Crateriforma conspicua: one gene and its partner. The protein of the gene in region 1 interacts with the protein of each later gene in a pairwise test. Links are inferred from orthologs where the notes say so. Each region holds a gene or a part of one and is shown in the gene's direction. Other genes may lie near its edges.

The links.
Region 2: the proteins of Mal65_RS04460 (region 1) and dnaB interact in binary tests that used the Escherichia coli proteins (3 or more experiments, as listed by UniProt). The link is inferred for Crateriforma conspicua from one-to-one orthologs.

Annotation. Positions count from the first base shown.
Region 1 is NZ_CP036319.1:1,223,757-1,230,470, forward strand. Bases 2,334-5,264 are described here. They hold Mal65_RS04460 (ATP-dependent helicase), read left to right. Parts: upstream 2,334-2,756; coding sequence 2,757-4,772; downstream 4,773-5,264. Other genes in these bases: Mal65_RS04455 (hypothetical protein), read left to right, coding at 2,334-2,642; Mal65_RS04465 (PEP-CTERM sorting domain-containing protein), read left to right, coding at 5,025-5,264. Also shown: tyrS (tyrosine--tRNA ligase), read right to left, coding at 1-891; ispD (2-C-methyl-D-erythritol 4-phosphate cytidylyltransferase), read right to left, coding at 977-1,840; more of Mal65_RS04455, read left to right, coding at 2,016-2,333; more of Mal65_RS04465, read left to right, coding at 5,265-5,906; Mal65_RS04470 (SpoIIE family protein phosphatase), read right to left, coding at 6,009-6,714. UniProt on the Escherichia coli protein: Rep helicase is a single-stranded (ss)DNA-dependent ATPase involved in DNA replication; it can initiate unwinding at a nick in the DNA. It binds to ssDNA and acts in a progressive fashion along the DNA in the 3' to 5' direction.
Region 2 is NZ_CP036319.1:3,546,273-3,552,942, forward strand. The notes cover bases 2,161-5,047. They hold dnaB (replicative DNA helicase), read left to right. Parts: upstream 2,161-2,824; coding sequence 2,825-4,270; downstream 4,271-5,047. Other genes in these bases: Mal65_RS13255 (DnaA/Hda family protein), read left to right, coding at 2,161-2,708; Mal65_RS13265 (hypothetical protein), read right to left, coding at 4,371-5,047. Also shown: Mal65_RS13250 (GNAT family N-acetyltransferase), read left to right, coding at 1-245; more of Mal65_RS13255, read left to right, coding at 798-2,160; more of Mal65_RS13265, read right to left, coding at 5,048-5,993; Mal65_RS13270 (sulfatase family protein), read right to left, coding at 6,105-6,670. UniProt on the Escherichia coli protein: The main replicative DNA helicase, it participates in initiation and elongation during chromosome replication. Travels ahead of the DNA replisome, separating dsDNA into templates for DNA synthesis.

The DNA of each region.
Region 1 (6,714 bases):
CTTTTGTGCGGTGCGGGCGCCCGGGTTGGATTCCGTGTCGCTTTTGAGCGATTCGTATTCCTCACGCTCAATTTCTGTCAGGTACGCGATGCACTTCATCACATCGGCGTCTTCGACGTTGATCCAGTACTGATAGAACGCGTAGGGGCTGGTTCGCTGGGGATCCAACCAGATCGCGCCGCTTTCCGTCTTGCCCATCTTTCGACCATCGCTGGTCGTCAGCAACGGCGCGGTGAATCCGTAAAGCGTCTTGCCCAGCATCCGTCGGCCCAGGTCGATCCCCGCGGTGACGTTGCCCCATTGGTCGCTTCCGCCGGCCTGGATTTGACATCCGTGATGTTGGGCCAAGTAGACGAAGTCATAGGCTTGCAACAGCATGTAACTGAACTCGGTGTAGCTCAGGCCCGCATCGCTGCCCAGTCGCGAGCGGACCGAATCTTTGCCAAGCATCGTGCCGACGGGAAAGTTCTTGCCGACGTCGCGCAGGAATTCCAGGTAGCTGTAATCCTTCATCCATTGATAGTTGTTCAACAGGATCGCGCCGTCATCGCCGTCGAAATCCAGGAACTGTCGCATCTGTGCTTCGACCCCCGCGACGTTGCGTTCCAGTTGGTCGGCGGTTTGCAGGTTCCTTTCTTCGCTCTTGCCACTGGGGTCGCCGATCATGCCGGTGGCGCCGCCGACCAAGGCGATGGGGCGGTGGCCGGCACGTTGAAAGCGACGCAGCATCATCAATTGCATCAGCCCACCGACGTGCAGGCTGGTTGCCGTCGGGTCAAAGCCGATGTAGATCGTTTGCGACCCGGAATCCAGCAATTTGGACAACGCGTCTTGGTCGGTGCATTGGTGGATCAGGCCACGCCACTGAAGATCTTCTAACAGGCTGTTCACGGTTATCAGGTGCTTTTAAAAGGCGTACGTTTTTGAAGCGGATCGTCGGAGCCAAATCATCTGGCGATGGATCGGCGGTTCGGTTTCAGTGTGTTGCACCGGAGCTGTTCGGGGCATCATGCGTTTGGGCTCGCATCAGGGCTTCGGCGACGGCGAGATCGTCCGGGTAGGTGATTTTCAGGTTGGCCGGTGACCCCTGGACCAGTTGCACCGGTCGCCCCATTGCTTCGACCATCGCCGCGTCATCGGTGACCGGGAAGCCGCGATGACGCTGATAAGCCTCACGAATCCAGTCCAGCTTGAAAACCTGGGGTGTCAGTGCCATCCACAGGTCGCGTCGATCGACGTTGCGGCAATCCTGGCCGATGTCACGCTTGATCGATCCGGCCAAGGGGCTGGCCAAAATGGCCGCGCCGGTTTCTCGCGCGGCGCGAAAGACTGAAGCGATGTCCGACGTCGGGACCAACGGTCGGGCGGCATCGTGGATGGCGATCCAGTTGGCCGTGCCGGTGTCCACGGCGGCGATCGCGTTTCGGACGCTGTCAAATCGTTCGCGGCCGCCGTCGACGATTTCGACCGGGCGTGGCAGCGGCCAGCGTTCCAGGTGCTGCCGAAACGTGGGCTGATCGGTCGGGGACGCCGCCACGATCAGCTGGCAAACTTGCGATGATCGGCAAAGTCGCCGTGCGGTATGGATCCACAGCGGGATCCCTGCCAAAGCCGCAAAGACTTTATTGTCCGACGACGCGAATCGACGACCGCTGCCGCCGGCCGGCAAGATCACACAGATGTCTCGCTGCGATCGATCGGTCGCGTCAAATTCACTCTTCGGCCGTTCGGGACGTTCGTCGGAGGCATCGGGGGCACGGTCTGGCATCGTTTCGATGGGGCTGTTCGGCGGGCCGATCGTCGGTCTTTGCCATGCGTTGGTCGGCGACAGGGTTTGCATTCAATGGCGCGAATCGTAAAGTGATCGCTGCGGCCATACAATGATGTCGGGGGTCGATCGCGGTGCGAAGCCGCACTGTGGCGCGGGCTGAAATCCACGTTGCCGACCTTTGACCTGTGAAATTCAAACCCACAATCCTGCCCTGTCCCCGCTTTTCTTCGGAGCCGAGCGAACGATGTCTGACTCAAGTCGATTGCCAGTGGTTGACGCGATGCCCGGCGACCAGCCGACCAGCCCCGTGACCGGTTGCTGTGGCGGACTTCGGCGTCTGTGGTTTGCCGGTGCGGCATTGGTGGCCGTGGCCGGATTGGGAGCCGCGTTTTTCGCCGGTCGGCAATCCCAGAACGCGACCGTTGATTTGGATTCGCTGCCGTTGATCGATGCGACCGCCGCGGTCGCTAGCGAAGATTACAGCATCGCCACGGGACCGATCAGCGATCGCGCCGAAGGCTTGTTCGTACTGGATCACAACAGCGGCCTGCTGCAGTGCCACGTGATCTATCCTCGGTTGAACCAGTTCATGGCCAGTTTTACGGCCAACGTCAACGATGCGCTGGGCACCGGTGGTAAAGGTGGCAAGTACATCATGGTGACCGGTGCGGCCAACTTTCAGGGATCGGCCAACCAACGTTTGGCACCGTCGGTCTTGTATGTGCTGGACACTTCGACCGGCAACTTCGTGTGCTTCGCCGTGCCGTTCAGCCAAGCGATGCAGAATTCACGCAAACCGCAAACGGGAACGCTGATCCCGTTGGCCAACGGCGGGGCAAGCTTGGTCCCGGATCGTGATCGATTGCGATAGGCCGTCTCTTCTGCTTTTCCCTGATGACTTTGCGGCGGTACAGGCGGTGATGACGTCACCGCTTTGCCGCCTTTTCCGCTTGGTACTGTCGACGACGGATCGAAGGCAAACGAATTGTCTGAATTCAATTTGTCGGGGTTGAATCCCCCGCAAGCCGAAGCGGTGCGCACGCTGAGCGGCCCCATGTTGGTGCTGGCGGGCGCGGGAACCGGCAAAACTCGCGTGGTGACCTTCCGCATCGCCAATCTGATCCGGCACGGCACCGCGCCGGATCGCATCCTGGCCGTGACGTTCACCAACAAAGCGGCCGGTGAAATGCAAGAACGCGTGGCGGAATTGCTGGGAATCAAAGGTCGGCGAAAACGCCGCGGTGAAAAGGCACCGCCCAAGCCGATGATCAGCACTTTCCACGCCCAGTGTGTTCAAATTCTGCGTCGACACGCCCCGGCGATCGGGTTTCCGGCGAAGTTCAGCATCTATGACCGCAGCGACCAGGAATCGCTGGCTCGCGGGATTCTGCGCGAACTGCGTTTGCCCAACACGGCGCTCAAACCGGCCGACATGCTGTCGATCATTGGCGGATGGAAGAACGCGGGAATCCATCCGGAAGAATCGACGTCGGTGGCGTCGACCGACAAGGAACACTTCGCCGCGTCGGGGTACCGTCGATACCAAGAAGGCTTGCGGCTTCGCGGGGCAATGGATTTTGACGATCTGTTGCTGCACACCGAAATGCTGTTTGACCAGCATCCCGATATTCGTGACGAAGAGGCCGGGCGGTATGACCATGTGCTGGTCGACGAATACCAGGACACCAACGGGTGTCAGTATCGGATCACCAAGCACTTGGCGATGCGTCACCGAAACCTGTGCGTCGTGGGTGACGACGATCAGTCGATCTATGCCTGGCGCGGCGCGGACGTCTCGCACATCCTTAGCTTTGCGGACGACTGGGACGATGCCAAAGTGGTCTGGCTGGAGGACAATTACCGCAGCACCGGTGCGATCCTGGAGATGGCCAACCGTTTGATCGCCTTCAACACCCATCGGCACGACAAAATTCTCAAGCCCAGTCGGCCCCAAGGCCCACGGCCGCGCATCCTGCAGCACAAGGACGAAATTGCCGAAGCCAAAGTCACTGTCAGTGAAATCAAGCACCTGATCGAAAACGAACACATCCAGCCACGTGACATCGCAATTCTGTTTCGGACCAACGAACAGCCGCGGTTGTTCGAAACGGAGCTTCGCAAAGCCGACGTGCCTTACGTGATGCTGGGATCACAGTCGTTTTTCGATCGTACCGAAGTCCGTGATGTTGTGGCTTATTTGAAATGGGTCGCCCAACCGGATGACGAGGTCGCACTGTTGCGGATCATCAACAAGCCGGCGCGTGGAATTAGCAAAAAGACGATTTCCACGCTGATGGAGCATGCGGTGCGGCGTGGCCAGCCGATTTGGTCGGTCATGCATGACGCCCATTCGATCGAAGGCTTGAACAGCCAGGCACTTCGCGGCATCAACGACTTGATCGCGATCCAGCGTGACGTGACTGATCGGGCCAATGGGGAGGGGATCGGAAAAGCGATGGAGACCTTGTTGGCTCGGACCGCCTACATGGATGAAATCGCCCGCAACTATGAAGACCCCAACGAACGGGACGCTCGCTCGGCGTCGGTGGGCGAACTGGCCAACGCGGTTTCGGCCTTCGAAGATTCTCGCGAGGAAGCGGACCTGACAGGATTCTTGGCGGACATTGCGTTGTCGGGACGCGAGATGGGGAACGAAAAAGACAAGTTGGCTCTAAAGAATTCGGTCTGGCTGCTGACGATGCACGCCGCCAAAGGACTGGAATTTCCGGTCGTTTACATGGTGGGGTTGGAAGAAGGCATCCTGCCGCACAGCCGCAGCGTCAAAAGCGGGGTGGAAGAAGACATCGCCGAAGAACGCCGACTGTGCTACGTCGGCATCACCCGTGCGCAGGAGAAGTTGACGCTGTCGCTTTCGCTGACACGCCGCAAATGGGGGAAAGCACGTCCGACCGTCCCCAGCCCCTTTCTGTACGAAATCACGGGGAAGGCAGAAAATCCGAAAAAGTTTCGAAAAAAAAGTGCGGGTTTTCAGAGAAGATAAACCCTGGAAAACGCCCGATTGTCGTCGAAATGAATGCGTAAAACGCGGGGTTTGAGCAAGGCAGGGTGTCGGCCTAGCGTGAAAATCTTACCCCGCGATCACTTTCTTGTGAGCACATCCTGCGGCTTGGGGCGTTTGTCGCGTTGAATAGCCGTCAAACTCGGATTAAGTTCCTAGCATCGGTCGATGCATGGAACGGGGTCCCTTCGCCGGCCATCCCCCCCAAAATCTTCAGCTTTGAGACGACCAGCAATGAGAGTGAATTTTTCGACACTAGTACTGTCAGCCACAGCGACGCTTTTCTTTGCGAGTTACTCACAAGGGGCGATCAGCGAATCTGTGGGGATCGTTGACGACATCAACGATATGACGACGTCTGCTTCTCAGGTCGTGACATTCGAAACGGATGGTCTGGGTTCCGGTTGGAATTTCCAGAATCCCGAAGGTGTCCAACAAGTTACGACACAATTGAACTCGACTTCGTTGAACCCCTCGATCTTCTTCAGTTACGAAGATTCCTCCGTCGCGGGTGGGGTCTACTTCAACGACGGTGGATCAGGTAGCGGATACCCAAACCCAGTCCTTCGTAGAAATGCGATTTCGTCCGGCGGTAGCCCGCTCGATGGACCCGATCAACGTATTTCAAATGGTGTGACCGGTACTGGTGGCACAGTCTTCTCCGGTCCCGAGACCGTGTTTATCGATTTTCGATTCGGAAATACTCCTGCACCCGATGGTGGCGTTGCCGGAGATCCTGCCTACATGGACGCGGTTGCTTTTGACTTGATCGTCTCGGCTGGCGTATCAGTTGACGTGCAGTATCTGCAAACTAGGTCGGATGGCGATTTTCTCATCCACGAGGATCTCGGTATTACCGGTGGGTCTTCAATGGTCCCTCGATTTGTTGGGTACGAGCGTCCTGGAGTGTTACCAGATCCTGGAAATTTCAACCGCGTGAAGATCACGTTCAGCGGAACTCCGACCGGAGGCGTGACAGAGAATTACATCATTGATGATTTCCAAACGGGGACCTTTACGGCAACGGCGGTACCAGAACCGTCATCGTTTGCGTTTGCCTTGATGGCTGGTGGTGGCTGGGTTGCACGCCGCGTGCGTCGCAAGAAGATTGCTTGATCGGTTGGCAAAAAGCTGACCGTGCTAAGGCACAGCAAGGGCTCGTCGGTTGATTCCGGCGAGCCCATTTTTTGTGCGCTGGTGAAAGACGACAGAAAGTCTTTAGTCGCGGCGAGTGATCACGGCAGCGGATCGCTCGGAGAGAAGCCGGGTGCCATCCAGGTCCTTGGCGATGCGTGCAAGAGGACGTCGTGATCCGCCACGCGACGACTTGCGAAGCAGCCCGCCGAGGTGATCCGCGGTGGTGGATTCGACAAGGCCTGCGTTGTAACCCAACAGTGATTCGCCAGGCTGCAATTGAAACTCAGATTCGGCAAAGCTGGGATCAAAATCGGTCGCCAACGGGCGATGGTTCGCCGCGATCAACGGTCGATAGCCGAATGCACCGCCGATCATGGCGGACAAGTTTCCAGCCGCAACGATTTCACCTTCGCCACTGTCAGGCGAAAGCCGGGCGTACATCAGCGAACAGGTTTGGCCGGTGACCCCCATTTGCCACAAGCTGTCGCCGACACGTCGCAGCAGTCCCGACAGATCATGTCGGTATCCCAGGTGCGCGATCGCTGCAGCCTTTGCGAATGCGGCGGTCATTGCGCCGGCGGTGGTCGGATCGTTCGCTTCGGCCATCAGCCAGGCGACCATGCCGTCGGGCAAGACGTCCCAGTGATGCCATCCGACGGCCCAGGTTTTGGGGGACTCGATCAATCCATCGACATACAAGTCTTCGCTGATTCGCGTTCCAATCGCCAAGGTTTCGTATTGCCAGGCGGCCAGGCGATTCAGGTGTGATGCCAGCGATGCGTCGTCG
Region 2 (6,670 bases), 2.3 Mb from region 1 along the record:
CGAAGGACGACAAGCCGCCGGCCGCCGAGGTCACCTACATGGGGGTGCTGCCGGAATTTCGGGGGGGCGGTTTGGGGGCCCAGATCTTGGAACAGGCGGTCACCTGGGCGCTTGACCACCAGTGTGACCGGCTGCTGCTGGCCGTGGACACGGAGAACCAGCCCGCCGGCCGGATCTATCGGCAACGCGGTTTCCGACCGATTTTGCTTGAGTCCATCTGGGGCAGAAAAATTGAAAAACGATGAAGTCGGCCGTTCGTTCTGGCTCCGCTTCCACGCGGTCGTCGTAAGTCCTTGTCGCCAAGCGGTTTGCAAAAGTAAACATTGCGTGAATATTTCAGCCCATTTCAACCGGCGACAGATTATCCACGGGTCGATAAACTGAAAGCCGTGCCTGTGGTGGTCGCGAATCCGCCACGCCACAACACACCGGACCGACGTAATTTCAGGGGCCGCACGACGCGCCGACTGGGTCCGCCGAAGACACGTTTTCGAGCCGCAAGTAAGCGAGTTTGACTTGAATGCTAGCAATCCTAGAATCTGCCTCCACGTGGCACTCAGGCAGTCGCCGGAGCACCACGTGAAGGAGTCTGCGACGGCGGGTCAGCCGCCCGGCGGAGCTAGGTTGGTCAGGTCATTCTGCCAACGCTTTGGTGTGTCGTCGAAAGATTCCGGCCGGACCCCAACCGGTCACCACTGGATTTCGAAATCACGCAACAGCAACGAGGGCTGGCGCGTGGTTTCCAACGGATGTTTCTCTTCGGCGACAAAGCATTGAAGGAGGATTGCGCTACCGGTATGTCTTCATCGCATGGCAGCACCGACGATAAGGAAGTCGTCGACCGATTCAAGGAAGCGTTGATGCGACGTATCGGCGAAGACCGATTTCGTCTGTGGTTCGGCCAAGGGGTCGACATCACAGTGCAGCACGGCGATGACCAAAGTAGCGCGTCCGAAGTCGACCAGCCCGCCGAGCTGGATTCACGGTTCGATGCCGCGATCGTCTTGAACGTCCGCGGACAATTCGCCGCCGACCGCATGCAGTCCAAGTTGCAGCGTGAACTGCGTGCCGCCGCCATGGCAGCCGCGCCCCAGCCGACCGACGGTTCACCACCGCCTATGTGGGGCTATCGGATCGAAGTCCGTCCGCCCGCGGTTCAACAAACCCTGGCCGATGATATCGTCGATCCCGCGCCGCCCGCAGTCGCCAAACGTGCGGCACGACCGGCCGGTTCCGCATCCCACACGGATCGTCGCCCGGCCGGCCGACGGCATCGTCGCGGCGGACGTTCGTCCGAATCGATCGCCACGCTGTGGGATCACAGCCAACAACAACGCGACCAGAAAGACAACGATCGCAACGCCCCCCCGCAGCGAGACGCCGGGCAACAGAACGCCGCGCAACCCAGTGCCGTCCAAGCACACGACGCCCCGCGGCCGCTGAATTCCCAGCCGCAATCGTCGCGAAACACCGACAAAATCCCTGCCGCTGCGGCTGCATCGACCGACGTCGCGACGACGACGTCGATCGACGAAGCCGCCTCGGTGGCGGATCCGTCGGGTAATCACCCCTCGGCGAACACTCCGCCCGCCAAGAACCGTTCGGCGAAGAACCATGCCGCAGCGGCAAGCTCGGCATCGGCTCCCACGCCCGCTACAGGCGGTTGCACCGGAGCGGAGTTCACGATGGCCAACTTCTTGGGCGGCCCGTCGAACCAACTGGCTTTGACCGCCGCACGAATGGCCTGCCAGTCGCCCGGATCGGCTACGCCGTTGTATTTCCACGGCCCCAGCGGTGTCGGCAAGACTCACTTGGCCCAAGCGATCGCCGCCCACATGCGTCAGCGTCACCGCATGCGACGTGTTTCGTTTTTGTCGGCCGAGCGTTTCACCAACGACTTCATCCAGTTCGTTGGGACCAGCGGATTGTCGGCGTTCCGCCGTCGTTATCGCGAAGTCGACGCGTTGATCATCGACGACATCCAATTTGTGGGTGGTAAAAAGGCCACGCTTCGCGAATTGCTGTACACAACCGAAGCGTTGATGGAACAGGGACGCCCGGTCATCTTCACCGCCAACCGTGCCCCCAGCGAAATCAACGGGCTGACCGGTGAATTGGTCGGACGCATGGCGTCGGGGTTGGTTTGCCCGCTGTTGCCGCTGGACAACGCGATCCGCGTGCCGTTGATGCAGCGATTGATCACCCAACGATGCAACATCCAGTGGCCCTCCGAAGTGGTCGACGAAATCGCCGGCATGATTGACGGTGACGGACGTCTGGTCCGCGGCGTGGTCAACTTGGTCGACACGCTGCAACGGATGTACGGACGGATGCCGACGATGGATGAAATTCGCCAGTTCGGTGGCGACATCCTTCGCAGCCAGGCACCGCCGGTCACACTGTCGACGATCGAACGCGCCGTTTGCCAAGTCTTCGATTTGGACGACGCGATCTTACGCAGCAACGCGCAAACACGGACGGTCAGCGAACCACGAATGTTGGCGATGTACTTGGCCCGCCAGAAAACATCGTCGGCCTTTTCCGAAATCGCCAAGCACTACGGCGGCCGCAGCCACAGCACGGCGATCGCGGCATCGAAAAAGGTGACCGCTTGGATCGAATCAGGCAAACTGATCGGTCGCGGTCCCAAAGCTTTGTCGGCCGAACAAGCGGTCCAGCGGATCGAACAAGTGCTGCGAACCGGCTGATTCACCACGGACGGGTTTTTCGGTTGCGGCCCCGCCGGTCAGCGCCGTGACGATCACGGCAAGATCGGACGCAGCCGACCCAGGATTCTTTGCTATTTCAGGATGACAGGATCGACATGAGCGCCGGTTTTTCCAACACGTACAGTCGTCGCGACAAACCCGAACGCAAACAGTCCGCCGCGGAAATTCTGCAGCGTAACCCGCCCTTCGATTTGGAAGCCGAAATGGGCGTCCTGGGCAGCGTTCTGTTGATGCCCGACGTGCTGGACGACCTGGCATCGCTGCGCAGCGAAGACTTCTATGACGACGCCAACCGGATGATCTATCAGACCTGTCGTGACATGTACGACACGGGCGAAAAGATCGACATCACATTGCTGGTGTCCAAGCTGCGGACCGCCGGCAATTACGACAAGATCGGTGGCGCCGCGTACTTGGCCAAGCTGTCCGGCGCAGTCCCCAATGCGGCACACGCGTCGTACTACGGCGAAGTCGTCGCAGAAAAAGCGGTCTTTCGACGACTGATCGAATCCAGCACGGAAATCCTCCGCGACGCATACGATCAATCCAGCACCGCCAAAGAACTGTGTGCCCAGGCGGAACAAAAAGTCTTTGCGATCATGGACGGCCGGTCCAGCCAATCGCTGCACAGCCTTAGCGAAGTGCTTCACCAAGCGATGGACCGCATGGAAGCACGCATGCGAGACGAGGTCACCGACGGCGGGGCGGAAACCGGACTGACCGACTTTGACCAGATGACCGGTGGGCTGCACAACGGCGAACTGATCATCCTGGCCGCTCGACCGTCGATGGGGAAAACGGCGTTGGCAATGAACATCGCCGAACACGTCGCCATCGAACAAAAATTGCCCGTGCTGTTCGTCAGCCTGGAAATGTCGGGCATCGAATTGGCCGACCGGATGCTGTGTTCGCTGGCCCGCGTCAACGGTCACCGCTTGCGAAACGGAACCATTTCATCCGACGACCAAGGACGGTTGGTCCAAACGGCCAACGAGATCAGCCAGGCTCCGCTGTTCGTCGACGATTCACCCAGCCGAACGGTCAGCGAAATCGCGGCGGCCGCCCGGCGGATCAAACGCCGTGAAGACGAACTTGGCATGATCGTGATCGATTACCTGCAGCTGATCGAACCCGACAACTCGCGCGACCCACGGCAAGAACAGGTGGCCAAGATCGCGCGGCGTTTGAAAGGCGTCGCACGGGAACTGGGCGTCCCGCTGTTGTGTCTGTCTCAGTTGAACCGTCAGGCCGAAGACAGCAAGGATCACCGTCCCAAGCTTTCGCACCTGCGGGAATCCGGTGCCATCGAACAGGATGCCGACGTCGTGATGTTCGTGCACCGCGAAGAATACTATCATCGCGGCGAAGACCGAGCGCAATTCGCGGGCCAAGCTGAAATCATCATCGCCAAACAGCGGAACGGTCCGGTCGGTGAAGTCGAATTGACATGGGAATCCGACTTCACGCGATTCACCAACCGAGCGCCGGAGCACCACAGCGAATTTGACGACTACGCCGAATTCACTTCCCCCGGCGGCTGATCCCGCGCGGATTCACACCACGCCGAACCAATGCCGCACGTCACGCTGTGCGTGTTAAATACTTAGTGGAAAACCTGTAGCCGGCGCGATTGACACCGACTCATTTCGACGGCTGAAGCACCCATTTGTAGAAGCTGTCCGACGGTCGGTCACGATGAAAGATCAACCGCAGATGACGGTCCAGCGGGTCCACATCGGGATCACGCAATTCGTCAGGCACCGTCGATGCATCATCCGCGGCATCCAATCCCATCGAACTGTCGAACATGTCCATCTCGCTATCGAAACCCAGTTGGTCGGACTCATTCACGGCCAGATCGGCGTCATCGTCATCTTGCTTCGGCGGCAATCCCCGCCACGCATCGGGCCAGTAAGACTCCGGTGGTTCGTCTGGTAACTCGACATTGAATCCTTCGATTCGTCGTCCCCATAGAACCAGTCTCGTTCCATCCGGCTTGACGCCAAAGGGCAGGGGGCCAATGCCGATGATTGCGTCGCGGGACAAATCCATCTCGTCTTTGGCAAACGCAAGAACCTCGTCATAAGACGACGGCCAACGACCTCGGTCGATTTCGAATCGTTGGCAAACGAGTGCCAATCGGGCCAAGCGAATATTCTCCTCGGTTCGAATCACCGTCACGGCGATTGCTCTTAACGCCGGCAGCGTCATGCCCGTCGTCATGGTTTCGACTCGTCGCCAAAGGTTTGCCGATTCAAGAGTGGACTCCATGTCGGCGTTGGTTTCCGCCGCCGCACGCAGAAAGGTCACCGGATCATCGGTCGGCAAGGCGAGGAATCTTTCATACCACCTAAGGGTTTCCAATTGGTCGCGGGGACCCGCCATGCCCAGCATTTTGCGAGTGATGCCATCGGGCAACGTCCCATCTTCAAAGACAGTCACCGCGACCACCCGTTCACCGATCATCGCCCGTTGAAAGGCTTTGTCCCAAGGAAGCACGCGATCCAGGTTTGCTAGAAGATTGTCGATCTGATCCGCGTTCAATTGGCCAAGCTGAACGACACGCCGCAATTCTTCCAACGCGACGTTGAACACACCCAGTCGAATCAGCTGGGGAAACACCATCGGCTCGCCTTGCAACGTACTTTCCAAGGCAAACAGTTGCCCAACGGCTTGGACGCATGCGTTAATGTCACCGCGATCGATCGCTTCAAGATGCGTCAACGCAAGGATAGAAGCGATCTCGCGAGCCACATCGGCCGCCGGTGGAATGGTATCGACGCCGGCATACGTCATCGGCGTATGAATCGGTCCAGCCCCATCAAGCACCTCGGCCAGATCATCACGCAGCGTGCCGGTTTCTTCTAAGAACCGCCGCACCGTGTCTCGCTCGCCCCACGGTTCACCGGCCCACAACGGTTGGCATGCGGCCGTCACATCGACCCGGGGAACACCGGCAACACGATCGCGATAGCCCGAGTCGGGGCGAAACTGGCGGATCACATCCACCCACGACTCGGTCTGTTCGTCGGATGCCAATTCCTGTCGGTACGTTTCCAAAGAATCCGGATCGATGGGCATTCCGGCATCTCGGATCGCCTGTTTCATTTCCGCGACTTGCGTTTTCGCACCGCTCTGCCGGATCGCGACGACGATCAAAAGCGATGCAACGATACCGATGGCAATGACGAAAAGGCCGATCACCGCCTTCTGTAAACAACCCAACCACCTGCGTTTGCTCGGACGCTCCGACTTCGAACTCATTCGATCAACCCATCCCGCCTCTGTTGACTTTCGTAAGCCCACAAGGCTAGCAGATAGGCTTCGCTTTGCGTGATGGGACTCGCCCTGCCGCGCCGTATTGCGGCCCGACAATCACTTATCGTGCTTGTTCTCCCCAGGGATATAGCGTCGTCGACCTTGCCGCGATTTTGCATAAGCCGCGGAGATCTTACGCGCCTGTGCACGATCTTCCGGGGTATCGTCCCAGTGTTGTTGAATGACCGCTTCGGCCTCGGCAGATTCCGACCCCGTATCACCGATCAATTCTCGCTTTTCAGCAAGCCGACGTTTCAGGTCTTTCACCACATCGGCATAGTCTGGATCGTCGACGACATTGGTCAGCTCCAGCGGATCGGACTGCAAATCGTACAGCTCCCAAGCCGGCGGCGTCCGCGGTTTCCCACGGTCTCGGAAATCCATCCCGTAGAAGAACATCAACTTGTATCTCTTGGTTCGAATACCGAGGTGGCCGGGGACATCGTGATGGGCGATGTGCATCCAATAGCGGTAATAGGCTTCTTGTTTCCAGTCCTTGGGTTCGATTCCCGTTTCACATAACTCGCGAAACGACCGTCCTTGAACCTCAGGCGGAATCGTCGCAGCTGCAAAATCCAACAACGTCGGTGCCAAGTCGATGTTTTCGATCATCGCATCCGATC